DNA from 2 places in the Paenibacillus sp. FSL R5-0914 genome. Region 2 is predicted to be linked to the other one. Evidence: predicted binding sites of a transcription regulator. Region 2 holds the regulator's gene; the other holds the start of a gene.
What was found. The regulator LexA, encoded in region 2, represses DNA repair genes until DNA is damaged. The targets are predictions, from matches to a motif close to CGAACATATGTTCG.
Positions count from the first base shown of each region.

Region 1: the regulator LexA is predicted to act here: its motif matches at 1,943-1,956, upstream of addB (helicase-exonuclease AddAB subunit AddB).

Region 1 is NZ_JBBORH010000001.1:2,478,221-2,485,352, forward strand. Features, by position in the region: gene MKX60_RS10855 (DUF4097 family beta strand repeat-containing protein) at 1-595, opposite strand, end outside; gene MKX60_RS10860 (MerR family transcriptional regulator) at 993-1,793, shown strand; gene addB (helicase-exonuclease AddAB subunit AddB) at 2,087-5,599, shown strand; gene addA (helicase-exonuclease AddAB subunit AddA) at 5,602-7,132, shown strand, end outside.
Region 2 is NZ_JBBORH010000002.1:1,366,175-1,373,306, reverse strand. Features, by position in the region: gene MKX60_RS22220 (MBL fold metallo-hydrolase) at 1-408, shown strand, start outside; gene MKX60_RS22215 (hypothetical protein) at 534-1,112, opposite strand; gene MKX60_RS22210 (hypothetical protein) at 1,347-1,727, opposite strand; gene MKX60_RS22205 (L,D-transpeptidase) at 1,877-2,215, opposite strand; gene lexA (transcriptional repressor LexA) at 2,489-3,115, opposite strand; gene MKX60_RS22195 (LysM peptidoglycan-binding domain-containing protein) at 3,411-3,824, shown strand; gene MKX60_RS22190 (DUF896 domain-containing protein) at 3,934-4,143, shown strand; gene MKX60_RS22185 (hypothetical protein) at 4,193-4,720, shown strand; gene MKX60_RS22180 (HAD family hydrolase) at 4,754-5,539, shown strand; gene MKX60_RS22175 (FixH family protein) at 5,803-6,234, shown strand; gene metH (methionine synthase) at 6,414-7,132, shown strand, end outside.

The sequences.
Region 1 (7,132 bases), on a different contig from region 2:
GCAAATTGCTATCTCCTTTCTTTACCTTGCTTAAGATCGCGAAATCATCATATGACCCTGAAATTGAACCGCTAATATTTCCGTTTTTTGTTTCAAGGGTTATAGCCGTTCCTACATTCAATTTGTCCAGTTGGATATTTCCGTTATTTATGTTTACTTCCACTGTCCCTAAAAACACGATTGTTGGTAATACAATACTTTCATTTGATGTTTTTAAAGTTAAATTTTTTAAAGTTGCATCAGGTATCGATACCTGAATAGTTCTGGTTACTTGCGAGCCTTTTCCTCCGATATAGTCGTTCCATTCCTTATTACTGTCACTTACCATTGTCAGTTCTTTATCCTCAGATAGATCAATCTTGTAAAAATCTTTCTCACTTTCATAGTAAACAATATGAATTTGTTCATCTTTAGATTGGAGGATATTTATTTTTTTGTCCTTTACATCAATTGTTAAGGTATCAATCTTTTGGGCAGGTATGATGTAATTTTTTTCCTCCATGGAAGTGGAGTCGGAGGAACATCCTGCTAATGATATCAATAGTGTCACCAATATGCCTATAGTAGTTAGTAATTTTTTTGCAGTACTTTTCATTATAAAATGCTCCTTTGTTAAATCATTTTTCTTTTAAATATAGCCAGTCCTACGAATGCCAATCTTAAGCTGCTATGCAGACAAGTTCCGATATGCAACAAAGCATTAGAGTTGAACATAATGATCTTGAAAAAGTCTACCCAAATATGTTGCAAGGGTTGGATTGGAATAAATACACAAAATGATAGTCACTAAAGTAGGATCTGTCAGCCAACCATACCAATATGACTGCATAGACAGCAATACATGTTTGATAATCCTTTGATACATGATTTAGTTCTTCATATTTGCCTTCCTCTCTGGTAATAAATTCATTTTGTATTTCGTTGCGTTTATCAGTCGCATATGTTTTAATCATCATAAACTTTTGTGTTACAAAAAGGTCAAGAGGGTAGATATGAACAACTATTTTACAATTAAGCAAGCAGCAGAGATCGTAGAGATGACCACTGAGACCTTACGGCACTATGATCGTATTGGATTAGTCAAGCCATGCCATAAAGATGAATTGTCGGGATATCGATACTATTCCGAGCAGGAGCTCGTAAAGCTGCAAACCATTGAACTGCTCAAAGCAATGGATCTTACTTTAATGGATATTAAAGATATTTTGCAGCAGAATGATCTCTCTAAAGTAATTGCATTTCTAAAACAAGCAGAAAAAAGAGCAGACGATAAAATTGCTCGTCTGCATTATGCAAAATCGAAAATTAAACGTGCCTATCTACATTATGAAAATAAGTTCCACGACGGTTATAGTCAAAGTGAAAATTACTTTGTCAGACACATAGAGGAAAGGGTAATTATGCTTTCGAATAAAATGGAAAGCCCCACACTTAAGAATTTATGGGACTATCACAGACATTTCTATCAACAAATTGAAACGTCTCTGCATTCACAATTTCTGTTTGAAGATATGGCAGGAATGTTCACGACTGAAGGAATAACACGATTATTTGCTGTTTGCTTGAAATATCCGTCTTTAGAGGGGCTGACTGTGCTACCAGAAGGGGACTATCTGTGTGCAATTTGTACCGAAGAGAATAAGAATGCTGTATTACAAAATTTACTTGAAAGGGCAAAGACGGAATACGATGTGTGTCCAGATTTTGTTCTTCATAACATTATTGTGACTGGAATATTGCAGTGGGATTATCAGATACAACTGTTCATTAAGAAGGAAAAGAGAAATGTTTGATTGAAAGTCGCTAATTTAGCGGCTTTTTTTGATTAAGGAATCACGTTTCTTGCTTAACAAACTAGAAATACTAAACAGCAAGTCACCAAAATACAATAGTTGCTGTTTACTTCGTAGCTTTTTTATTGTAAATCATTAGAAAATACTAGCAAACGCATGTTCTGATATGTGCAGCTATGTTATACTGAGGGGACGAGGAACGACTGAACTTTTTCATTTGAACATTATCAAACGGTGAGTATTTCACCTTGTATCATATACATTTTCTCCGCTACGGAAGGAGTCTATCATTTATGTCGGTAACCTTTTTACTAGGCCGCTCTGGTAGTGGCAAGACAACAAAAATATGGGAGTCTATTTCTTCTTCATTAGAGAAGGAGCCTCTTGGCGCGCCGATCATTATTCTTGTACCGGAACAAGGTTCCTTTGGAGCAGAACGGGGGCTTTTGACCGTAGGGAATGTGAAGGGAAGCATTCGGGCGCAGACACTGAGCTTTTCTCGGCTTGCCTATCGAGTGAAACAGGAAACTGGAGGCAGCGCTAGTCTGCCGATCAGTGAAGAAGGTAAAAAGATGTTGATTTACAAAATCATCAGTCGCCGTAAAGAGGAACTGAAATTATTCGGTGCCTCTGCCGACAGACCGGGTTTTGTCGAACGGTTGAATCAACTGCATACGGAGATGAAGCGTTGCTGCTTGGCTTCCTCTGATTTAGAGGAGCAGTTATCCGCAATGCGAGGCGCTATTGCAAGAAGTCCTATTCTTGAAGGCAAGCTGGATGATTTACAGCTGGTATTCAGCGATTTAGAGAAGGAAATGTCACGCCTCTATATCGACGAAGAGGATCGTTTAGCGGAACTAGCTGAGCATATTCCTGATTCCTCTTACATTCGCGGGTCGGAGATTTGGGTAGATGGGTTCCACGGCTTTACCCCGCAGGAATTCGTAGTGCTTCGAGAATTGATGCAGCAAGCATCGAAGCTGACCGTGTCCCTTACACTTGATCGTTCGTATCCCTATGGAGATCAGTTGAATGAGCTTGAATTGTTTCACCCAACTGCGGTTACTTACATTAAACTGCGTGGAATAGCTGAAGAGCTGGGCATTGATGTGTGGGACGAGCTTCTGGAGCCAGCGGTTCTTCCGCGTTTTGAAGAAAGTCCTGTTCTTGCTCATCTCGAAAGGGGATATGACCGCCGAAAGGTCTGGATGGGTGCAGATGAACTGGCAAATGAAGCGATATCTATAGGCGCAGCAGTTTCTCATAGAGCAGAGGTTGAGGGAGCACTGCGTGAAATGATCAGACTGGCGCGAGATGAAGGTGCAAAATATGGTGAAATGGCCGTATTGATGCGTAATATTGGAGATTACGAGCAACTGATTAAACCGTTGTTCCAAGATTACGGAGTACCTTTTTTTCTGGACCAGAAGGTAAATGAGCTGCACCATCCATTGGTAGAGTTTGTACGCTCCGCATTGGATGTGGTGCGTCGACGCTGGCGCTTCGAGGATGTATTCCGCTGTGTAAAGACAGAGCTTTTGCTACCGCTGGACGGTAGTATTACGCGTGAGGATATGGACGCCTTAGAGAATTATGTGCTGGCTTGTGGTATTCAAGGGTATCGCTGGACGGATGGCCGTTCATGGAAAGGGATTCCTAGCTTGTCGCTGGAAGGCGGCAGACAGATGGATGAAGAACTGCTTGCTACAATGGAGCGATGCCGTGCTAGTATAACGGGACCTCTATTTGCTTTTGAGAAACGGATACAGAATAGTAGAAGCGGCCTTGAACTATGTACCGCAGTGTACAAGCTGCTTGATGAGACGGATGTTGCCCGAAAGCTGGAGAAACTTAGTGTCGGTGCTATGGAGAAGGGGCAACCCGAGAAGGCTAGAGAACATAGTCAGCTGTGGGGTGCAGTGCTTGATCTGCTAGATCAGATCGTCGAGATGATGGGCAACGAGAGACTTGAATTTGATGTGTTCACCGGAGTCCTAGAGACAGGACTTGCTGAGCTTAAGATGGGACTTGTTCCTCCCGCGCTCGATCAAGTACTGGTTGGTAACATGGATCGGACTCGACCAACGGGAGTTAAATACGCTTTTTTGCTTGGATTTAATGAAGGTGTTGTGCCTGCGCAGTTTAAGGAAGATGGAATTCTCTCGGAAGGCGAACGCTCTGTGCTTGAGAACGCCGGTATGGAGCTTGCTCCTGATGCTTCTCGTAAGCTGCTGGACGAGCGGTTTTTGATCTATAATGCGCTAACGACAGGAAGTCGAAAGCTCTGGATTAGCTACGCCACTGCTGATGATGAGGGCAAGGCGCTTCTTCCCTCTGAGGTAATCCGTCATTTGCATAGAATGTTCCCAAGGGTTCATGAGCACAGCTTGGCAGCACTTCCACCTGCAGGACTACCAGAAGAAGTCAGAGATTCCATTCACCTCGGTTACATTGGTCATCCAGAACAGAGTCTTCGTGCATTGATTATGCAGCTACGCCAGTGGCGCCAGGGGACGGAGATACCTGAATTATGGTGGGATGTGTATAACTGGTTCGCTGCTGATGATATTCGTAGTCTCGAATTGAAACGTCTGCTCAGTTCATTGTTCTACCGTAACGTGGGAACGAAGCTAAAACGTGGAACAAGCCTTAGATTGTACGGTGGATCGACACTGCGAGGCAGTGTGTCCCGGATGGAGAAGTTTGTTGCTTGTTCCTTCTCCCATTTTGCATCTTACGGACTTAGACTGAAGGAACGCCAGTTATATAAGCTGCAAGCACCTGATATTGGACAACTGTTCCATGCTGCGTTAAGTGACATGGCGGTAAGACTGAAAGAAGAGGGCCGCGGCTGGGGAAGCTTGTCTCCAGAGGAATGTCGGCGTGAGGCAAGTGAGACGGTAGAACGTTTATCGCCGATGCTGCAGGGTGAAATTCTGATGAGCTCTAAACGTTACGGATACATCTCACGCAAGCTGAAAAATATTGTTGGACGTGCTTCTGTAATTCTGGGCGAGCATGCCCGCCGAGGCAGCTTTGAGCCGGTAGGGCTGGAGCTGGATTTTGGACCGGATAAGGAGTTGCCTCCTTTAAGAATTACGCTGCCGAATGGCTGTGTGATGGAGGTTGTTGGACGGATTGACCGTGTAGACATGGCCCGAGGAGAGAATGGAATTCTTCTGCGGGTGATTGACTATAAATCGAGTCAAAAAGACCTCAAGCTGCACGAGGTGTACTATGGATTATCGCTACAGATGCTGACCTATCTGGATGTGCTGCTTACGTACTCGGAGCAATGGCTCGGGCAACCGGCGCTTCCAGCAGGGACACTGTATTTCCACGTACATGACCCACTGTTAACCTCATCTAACGGGATGAACAAGGAACAGGCAGAACAAGAATTGCTGAAACGCTTCAAGATGAAAGGACTGCTTACAGCAGACCGCGAGGTAGTATCCCTGATGGATATGACTTTAGACAAAGGGTATTCTTCTATCGTGCCTGTAGCAGTAAAAGCTGATGGCAGTTTTTATAGTAGTGCTTCTGTAGCTACACCAGAGCAATGGGGACACTTATTATCATCCGTTCGGGGAACTATCTCGGATATCGGGACACGCATTACGGAAGGTGATGTGGCGATTGAGCCATACCGGATTGGGCAAGAGACAGCCTGCACATTCTGTTCCTTTAGACCCGTCTGCCAGTTCGATGATGCCGTGGAAGGCAATGGGTACAACAATCTGGGTAAGCCAGGGAAGGACGTTATTTGGGATCTGCTGTCCCGCAAAGGAGGAACTACACCGTGAGTATGAAGTCTGAAATAGAAGCGAAACCGGAAGGAAGCATATGGAGTGATGACCAGTGGCGCGCCATCGCTGAGAGCGGTGATGATATCCTCGTTGCCGCGGCGGCAGGTTCCGGTAAGACAGCGGTACTTGTAGAACGGATTATTCGCAAAATCAGCAAGGAAGAGAATGGCTTTAGCGTAGATAGATTGCTAGTAGCTACGTTTACCAAAGCTGCTGCTGCCGAGATGCGCCAGCGGATTAGGGAAGCACTAGATCGGGAGCTTGAGGAGAATGGAGAGAATGACCATTTACGCCGTCAGCTGTCGTTGCTCGGGAAAGCCTCGATTACAACACTACACTCCTTCTGTCTGGAAGTGATCCGGCGTTATTATCAGATTATTCCTATAGATCCTGGTTTCCGTATCCTGAACGAACATGAAGCAGAGATGATGCGGCAGGAGCTGCTTCAAGAGCTACTGGAGGAAAAATACGGTGAAGTAGGTGAAGATGGCGCGGATAGCGTATTTGTACAGCTTGCTGACTGGTTCAGTGGTGAACGCAGCGATGATGCGGTACATGCGCTCATACAGCGACTGCATGATTATGCACGCAGCCATCCTTGGCCAGAGCAGTGGCTTCGTGATACCGCAGCTGATTTCTCATTACCAGACACAGATAGCTTAGGTCGAACTCCTTGGGTGCTAAGTATTCTTGAAGAAGCGAAGTTGACCCTTGCGGGTGCAGCCAGTCAGCTTATCCAAGGCCGGGAGATCGCGCTACAGCCGGGTGGTCCGGCGCCTTATGCCGAGAATTTGACGACTGACCTTGAGATGGTAAATGCATTGCAGGAGGCTGTGAATGAACGGCCATGGGCAGAATTATATGATATTTTCATGGAAGTATACTTTGGAAAATTGAAAGCTTGTAAGAAGGATTCGACAGATCCTGGACTGCAGGAAATGGTTAAAGAACTGCGCGATAGTGTGAAGAAGAGTATTTTAGATCTTCAGAAGGCATTGTTTGGCCGTCCTGCAGATGTTTTTTTGAGAGAACTGAACGAGGCGGCTCCTCTTATGGCAGAGCTTGCTGAGACGGTGATAGCGTTCGGTGAACGTTATCGAATCGAAAAAGCAGGACGGGGTCTCGTTGACTTTAGTGATTTGGAGCATTATTGTCTGCAAATTTTGCGCCATCCTGATTCTCTACCAGGCCATTCCCTGCCTTCTGATGCAGCGATGGAGTACCGTGCTCAATTCGATGAGGTTCTGTTAGATGAATATCAGGATACGAATAGTGTGCAAGAAGAGATTGTGCGGCTTATCTCCCGCGAAACACCTGGTAACCGATTTATGGTCGGAGATATGAAGCAAAGTATTTATCGGTTCCGTCTGGCAGAGCCGGGGCTGTTCCTGGATAAATACCGTAGCTTTGGCTCTAAGAATGCCGGAGGTGGCAGCAATACAGTTGGCGAATCCGAGTTAAGCGAGTTATCTGAGAAGCCTAATGAATCGTCCGGCGGTTCGGTTATCGATCTAGCCCGTAATTTCCGTA
Region 2 (7,132 bases):
AGGTATACGCCTTATCAAGGGAAACCAACAGCTCTATTGCGAGAGGGAGATGTGCTTAATTTAGGCGGGCGTAGATTAGTAATTTACCACACACCGGGTCATTCGCCAGGTCATATTAGCATCTTTGATCATGCCAACGGGTATCTGTTTACAGGGGATTTGTTGTATGATGTTACGCCAATTTATGCTTTTTATCCCTCTACTAGTCCGGCAGATTTAGTGGCTTCTTTAGAAAAGATTGCGCAAATTCCAAATGTATCTCAAGTATTCGGCTCTCATAATACGTTGGGTCTAGATCCAGCTATTTTGCAAGAGGTTATGAAGGCAGTTCGTGAACTACGTGAACGGGATCTTGTCGCTCATGGTACGGGCATTCACCGATTTAACGGATTTAGTGTGCAATTTTAAAATGAATGTTGGATGCAGCGAAAACGGCCCTCTCAAAAGGACCGTTTTTTTGTCTTTCCTTAAGGTTTTCAAAATTTCTAATTGGGAAAGGTAAAGTGAAGTAATAATAGGCGGAAGGGGGGCATTCATTCGGATACGATCGACCTGAAGAAAGCATGTAATTGTTGGACTTGGGAGTAAGCTTCTTTGTATTGATTATCGGATTGTTGAATGGGCAATAAGCCTGGCAAGAAGGAAATACTATACACAGGTATTTCATTGCTGTTCATGTATATTTTAAGCGTAAGTTCCTCAATAACATCAGCCTCTTCGTCAAAGCTATTAACCACATTAATATCCGCACTTGAAGCAGTTGATTTGCTGTTTTGTTGTCGTTTAGATACTTTTGAAAGGGTTAGTGCGTTAACAACAATCTCTGATCCCATTATATTGTCGAACGAGTATAGCTTTGCTATTGCTTTTTTGCTTGTTTTCGGATTGCTGGTACCTATTGCTATTTTTTTATAAGGTTCATTAAGGGCGATCAAGTGAGATTGATTGGGCGGAATGAATGTTTTGGTGAATATAATATTAAAAGATGAGGTTGCGTTTAACAGCTTAGAAAGTTCAGAAGAAGTAGATAGTTTTTTTAATTCTATAATAACGGCACTTAGAATTAAGACTCCTCCTACAATGGCAAACATATACATTAAGAAAATCAGCATGTAATCACACCTCCAATGATCTCAGTAGAGCAAGATTTATTGCTTATTGAAAGATATGCCTGAATTCTCTCTACTAGTATCTGTTAAGAGCGAAAATCGTGGGAATTTAGGAAACGACTACTGATTAGAAAAGAGAAAGCACCCAGAGATCTGCCGATTTTGCAAGCTGAGTGCAAAATTGGGGCAACTGCTGGAGTGCTTTGTTGAGAGCTTTTTAAAATAAATATGTCAAGATCATAAGAAATTGAAGGCTGTGATTTGATCAGTATAAACAATTAGCTGTTTGTATTCGATCGGAGATTCATAGTGAGTATAGGGTCTTACAGAAACATCATTAAGGACTACAAAGTTATAGCTGAAATTTTTATCGGGATGTTCCGCACCTAAATAAGATATGTATTCATCTACAATGACATCATCCATTAGAGATTTTAAGTCAAAAACATCCTCTTTATTGGAGGTGGAAGGGGAGATGGTCCCTTGAATACTGCCGAATGAGGTGAGTAAATTTACTTTTTTTCCACCCGCTTGATCGTTATTTAACAATAAGCCAGAGAGTTTAACAAGTGCATCGACTTTAAAATCGACGAGGGTTCTAATTTTTGAGTTGTTCAAAACGAGACACTTCCTTTCAATTTGAAATCCTGTTAACATTATTCGACATATAACCACATAATTCCTATTAGGTCATCAAAAATACATAAATACAAACACGCCCCCTCCATTGAACCATGAGTGAGGCGTGTTTATCTATAGAGATAGATTTAATTCCTGATCGTTACTCGTGTTCCAATCGGTACAATCGCAGCTAGTGCTAACACATCTTCATTGTACATACGAATACAACCGTGGGATACTTCGTGCCCTATGGATGAGGGATCATTATTTCCATGTATCCCATAGTGAGGCTTAGATAGCCCCATCCAAAAGACCCCAAATGGACCACCTGGATCGGGTTGTTTGTTGATGATTGTGAATTCACCGAGTGGTGATTGAGTTAACATTTTACCGATTCCGACTGGGAAGCCCCTGATCACAATGTCGTTATCAAGAAGATAAAGCATACGCTGCGTCAGATCAACTATAATCCGGTAATTTGGCATTGTGCAACACTCCTTTCTAATTAAGATATGAGGAGGATGCCTAAACGGTTATTCATTAAAAATGGTCATTTTAGCCTATGAGAACAAATGTTCTGTAATTGATAAATGGAGTTTGATAACAATAAAAAAGCTATTCTGCATTTGCAGAACAGCTTTTTTAAAAAAATAAAAGAAAGTATATATTTTTACGATATACCCTATCCTTATACTTCTCGTAGAAACGGATACCGTCCTTTAGGACGGTATCCGTTTTCGCTAGGTAGGAGTGCAAACTTAGTGGATATCTCGAAATAATCCGATAACTCTGCCGAGAATGGTTACGCGATTAAGGCGAAGAGGCTCGTACGCCGGATTCTCCGGCTGAAGACGTATATGATCACGTTCTTTATAAAAAGTCTTAACGGTTGCTTCATCTTCTTCGGTCATAGCTACAACGATATCTCCGTTATCAGCCGTTTGTTGTTGACGAACAATAACATAGTCGCCATTCATAATCCCAGCTTCGACCATACTGTCACCTTGAACCGATAACATAAATACTTTGTTATCTCCAACATAGTGAGTTGGAAGCGGGAAGTAGTCTTCAATATTCTCAGTAGCAGTGATAGGAACCCCGGCGGTAACCTTACCTACGACAGGAATGCGAGCGACGGTTTGCGCGAAATGATGGACATTCTCGGAATCCTCTTGGCCAAGCAATTCTATCGCACGAGGCTTCGTTGGATCTCGACGGATAAGTCCCTTCTTCTCTAGCCGATCTAAATGACCGTGAACTGTGGAGCTGGAAGCAAGACCAACAGCTTCTCCAATCTCCCGGACGGAAGGAGGATAACCCTTGCTGCGGACTTCGCTACGTATAAATTCCAGGATCGCCAGCTGGCGACTTGAAATCTTTGACATTGGAATCAACCCCATATAGTAATGTTTGGGAAAATTATAACATAGAACTACCGTTCGCACAAACATAAGTTCTAACTATTATAAATATTAATTCGAAAGAGTTAATAAATGGTAGTCTTGTATTGATTGCGTTTCCTTCATCTAAACGATAAGAGTGATTCTTTATATGAAGAATATGGTAAATATTAACCTCTGAAAAAAAGAGAACAATTGTTCTAAAATAGTATTGAAGAAAACACATGTTCGTGTTATTATAATTTCAAAAGTAAGAACAAGTGTTTGGAGGATGATATTCATGTTAAAATACAGTACATACCGTAGCATCTACGATAAAGCCCCAGTGGTTGAATCTTTAGGACATAATCCTATTACCCGTTATTCAGCTCAGATTAAAGAGATTACAGAGTTTTTGCTTGAAGGCTTGATGCGTTTGTTCCGTAGAGATTTTGTTATTAAACTGACATTGATCATCGTGCTCGTACTATCAGGACTTACAGTAGTAGGTAATGTATTTGCAGGATCTACTACTTTAATGAAGGATGAGAAGCGCGTAGTGGTTGAACGTGGAGATACACTTTGGAGTATTGCTCTTGAGAATAAACCTTCTGATATGAAAACGGCTGTATATATAGAAGGAATTAAAAAATCCAATGGCATTAAAGGTAGTCAGATTAATGCTGGAGATATTCTCACTTTACCTATATATTAATATTCTAAGAACATAATAAGAGGACATGAAGAGCTTGCAGGGAGTAAACCTTGACAAGCTCTTTTTCTCATGGCAGAGTTAGAATTAATTTATAAGGGGAGGGAAAGTTTTGAATATTGATGAGTTGGTCGCGCGTATTAACGAATTGGCACGCAAACAGAAGAGCGTAGGCCTTAATCAAGAGGAAACGGCGGAACGCGCCAAGCTTCGTGAAATTTATTTGGGGAATATTCGCAATAACTTCCGAGCACAATTGAATACGATTGAATTGGTTGATAATGATGAGCATGAACAAGGTAACAAGGGGCGTAAGCATTAACACCCTGTTCCTTTTCATAGATATTACTGGATGACTAGGGGGAACGCATATGGCCCGTTCTTGGGAAAGAATGGTTCAACGCAACACGCAGCAAATTAATAAGCAAAGAAAGAAACAGGGGAAGGAAACGATTTACGCATCTAAATCTAAATCTCCTGGTAAGAACAGTGAAACCTTTAAAGGCCGTAACATTGCATTTCCATTAGTGTTATTAGTGCTTGGTACTATGTTTTGGATGGTTGGTTCAGTGGACCAGGCCAAAGGTAATGGTATGCTTATGAACTGGCTAGGAGTCGTTTTGTACTACTTACTAGCGGCACTTCTGTTCTTCCGACGTCCGTACTTGAAGGTAGAGAATGCTAGACTATCTACTATAAAATTCAACCGCGAACGTTATCTGCCAGCTTCTGATATTGAGAAAATCATCCTTTCGCGTGGAGCTGTTGTAATTAAGCATAAAGGCAAACGCACGAAATGGATTTTTACCAGACTTATGAATCGTTATGATACCAATGCAATGGGGACTCGACTGGAAGCATTCGCAAAAGCTCACCAAATTGAAGTAGTTCACGAATAGAAATTAACCAGCCATGGGAGAGGGAGACCTGTAATGCCAATTTCCGCCGTACTATTTGACCTTGATGATACACTGCTCTGGGATGATCGGAGCGTTAATGAAGCATTTCGTTCTGCATGTGAAGCCGCTGGGGATACGATTGATCCACAAGAACTGGAACTTGCGGTGCGTAAAGAAGCCATTGGACTATATGAATCCTACGAAACGAACCCGTTTACAAAGATGATTGGGATTAATCCGTTTGAAGCACTTTGGGGGAACTTTACTGCAGGTGAACAGCCGGAATTCCGTCAATTGGAGCAGCTTGCACCGGGATATCGTAAAGAGGCATGGCGTCGTGGTCTTGCAGCACTTGGTGTAGAGGACGAAGCTCTTGCTGAGACATTAGCAGCCAAATTCGCAGCAGAGCGTAGAAATCGACCTTACATCTATGAAGAAACGATTCAGGTGCTTGAAGAACTGAAGGGGAAAGTGAAGCTATTGCTTCTGACTAATGGATGCCCTGCATTGCAACAAGAGAAACTAGATGGCGTACCTGAAATCGTTCCTTTCTTTGATCACATCGTGATTTCTGGAAGCTTCGGCAAAGGAAAGCCGAATAAGGAAATTTTTCTGCATGCCCTAGAACTTTTAGATATTGCACCTGAGCAAGGAGTTATGGTCGGAGATAAGCTTACAACGGATATTCGTGGTGGGCTGGCAACAGGTTTGACTACAGTTTGGATTAACAGAAAAGGCAAACAGCCAGATCCGGAAATTCAGCCGGATTATGAAATCAAACATCTTGGAGAGCTTCTTTCATTGGTCCAATCTTTATAAAATTGAGTAGAAGAGGCTTTCATTCATTTAAGCTTTAAGAAGGCAGTGAGTTCCTAGGTATCTAGGAGACTTACTGTCTTTTTTATATCTACATCATATTTAGTATGTTAGATGAGATTTACTAGTATATGATTTAAGTCACAAGAGTTTAGCTGAATTGATGCGAAATACTGAAAAACCAATAATAATGTGTATAATAGATGGAGAATGTATAACATGAATTGGTAGATTCTTAGTAATCAATTTGACTGGGAGGAATCTAAATGAAGATTTCAAGAACAATAGTTCCTTTATTATTAGGTGCAACACTTTTAGTATTGGGAGGATGTTCATCAGACCAAACCAAACAATCTGGAATACATAATATGAATATGAACATGGACATGTCTATGGAGCCTATCAAGGTCGAGTTACATTGGAGTCCTGAAGAGGTTGTTGTAAATCAGAAGGTGACCTTTGAGGCTGTGGTGACGCAAGAAAACTTAGCTGTGGATGATGCGAAAGAGGTTTTATTTGAAATTGTGAGGAAAGATGATGAGGAACAGAAAATTGAGCTTAAAGGGAAGCTAGTCGGTGATGGAATCTATCAAGCAGAAGGAACACTTGCGAAAGAAGGACAATATATTGTTACATCGCATGTAACTGCTAGAACTCAGCATTCTATGCCTAATAAAGAACTCTCTGTGAAACCATAATTAAAAAGAATAGCAATTATAACCTGTAATTACAGATAATGCAGAGTGGAAAGGAAGGCTTTCCGAAATTCCTTTATTCTGCTAAACTTACTCTAATGTTTTACTGGGGGGACTATACGTTGGCTAAATATACACTTGAGGAAAGCTTACAACAAAGAATATTAATTCTAGATGGTGCAATGGGCACAATGATCCAACAGGTGCCTCTGACAGGTGAGGATTTTGGTGGGGAAGAATTAGACGGCTGTAATGAAATGCTAGTATTAACTCGTCCAGAAGTAATTCAGACGATTCATGAGCAGTATCTTGAAGCAGGTGCTGATCTCATTGAAACGAATACATTTGGTGCAACGTCTGTTGTACTTGCTGAATATGATATTCCGCAGCGGGCTCGTGAAATTAATCTGGTTGCAGCAAAGCTAGCCCGTAATGCCGTTGATAAATATGATACACCAGATCGTCCCCGCTATGTTGTAGGTGCGATGGGTCCTACAACAAAGACACTCTCTGTTACGGGAGGCGTGACTTTCCAAGAGCTCGTTGATAGCTACGAGGAACAGGCAGTGGCATTGATTGATGGTCAAGTAGATGCGTTATTGCTAGAGACCTCTCAGGATACTTTGAACGTGAAGGCTGGAAGTATAGGTATTCGAAATGCATTTGAGAAGACGGGTATCAAATTGCCAGTGATGATTTCGGGAACAATAGAGCCGATGGGTACAACACTTGCCGGTCAGAATATTGAAGCATTCTATATTTCATTAGAACATCTGAAGCCAATCTCTATTGGTCTAAACTGTGCAACGGGTCCTGAGTTCATGCGTGATCATATTCGTTCGCTTTCTGCAATCTCTTCAGCAGCTGTGAGTTGTTATCCGAACGCTGGGCTGCCAGATGA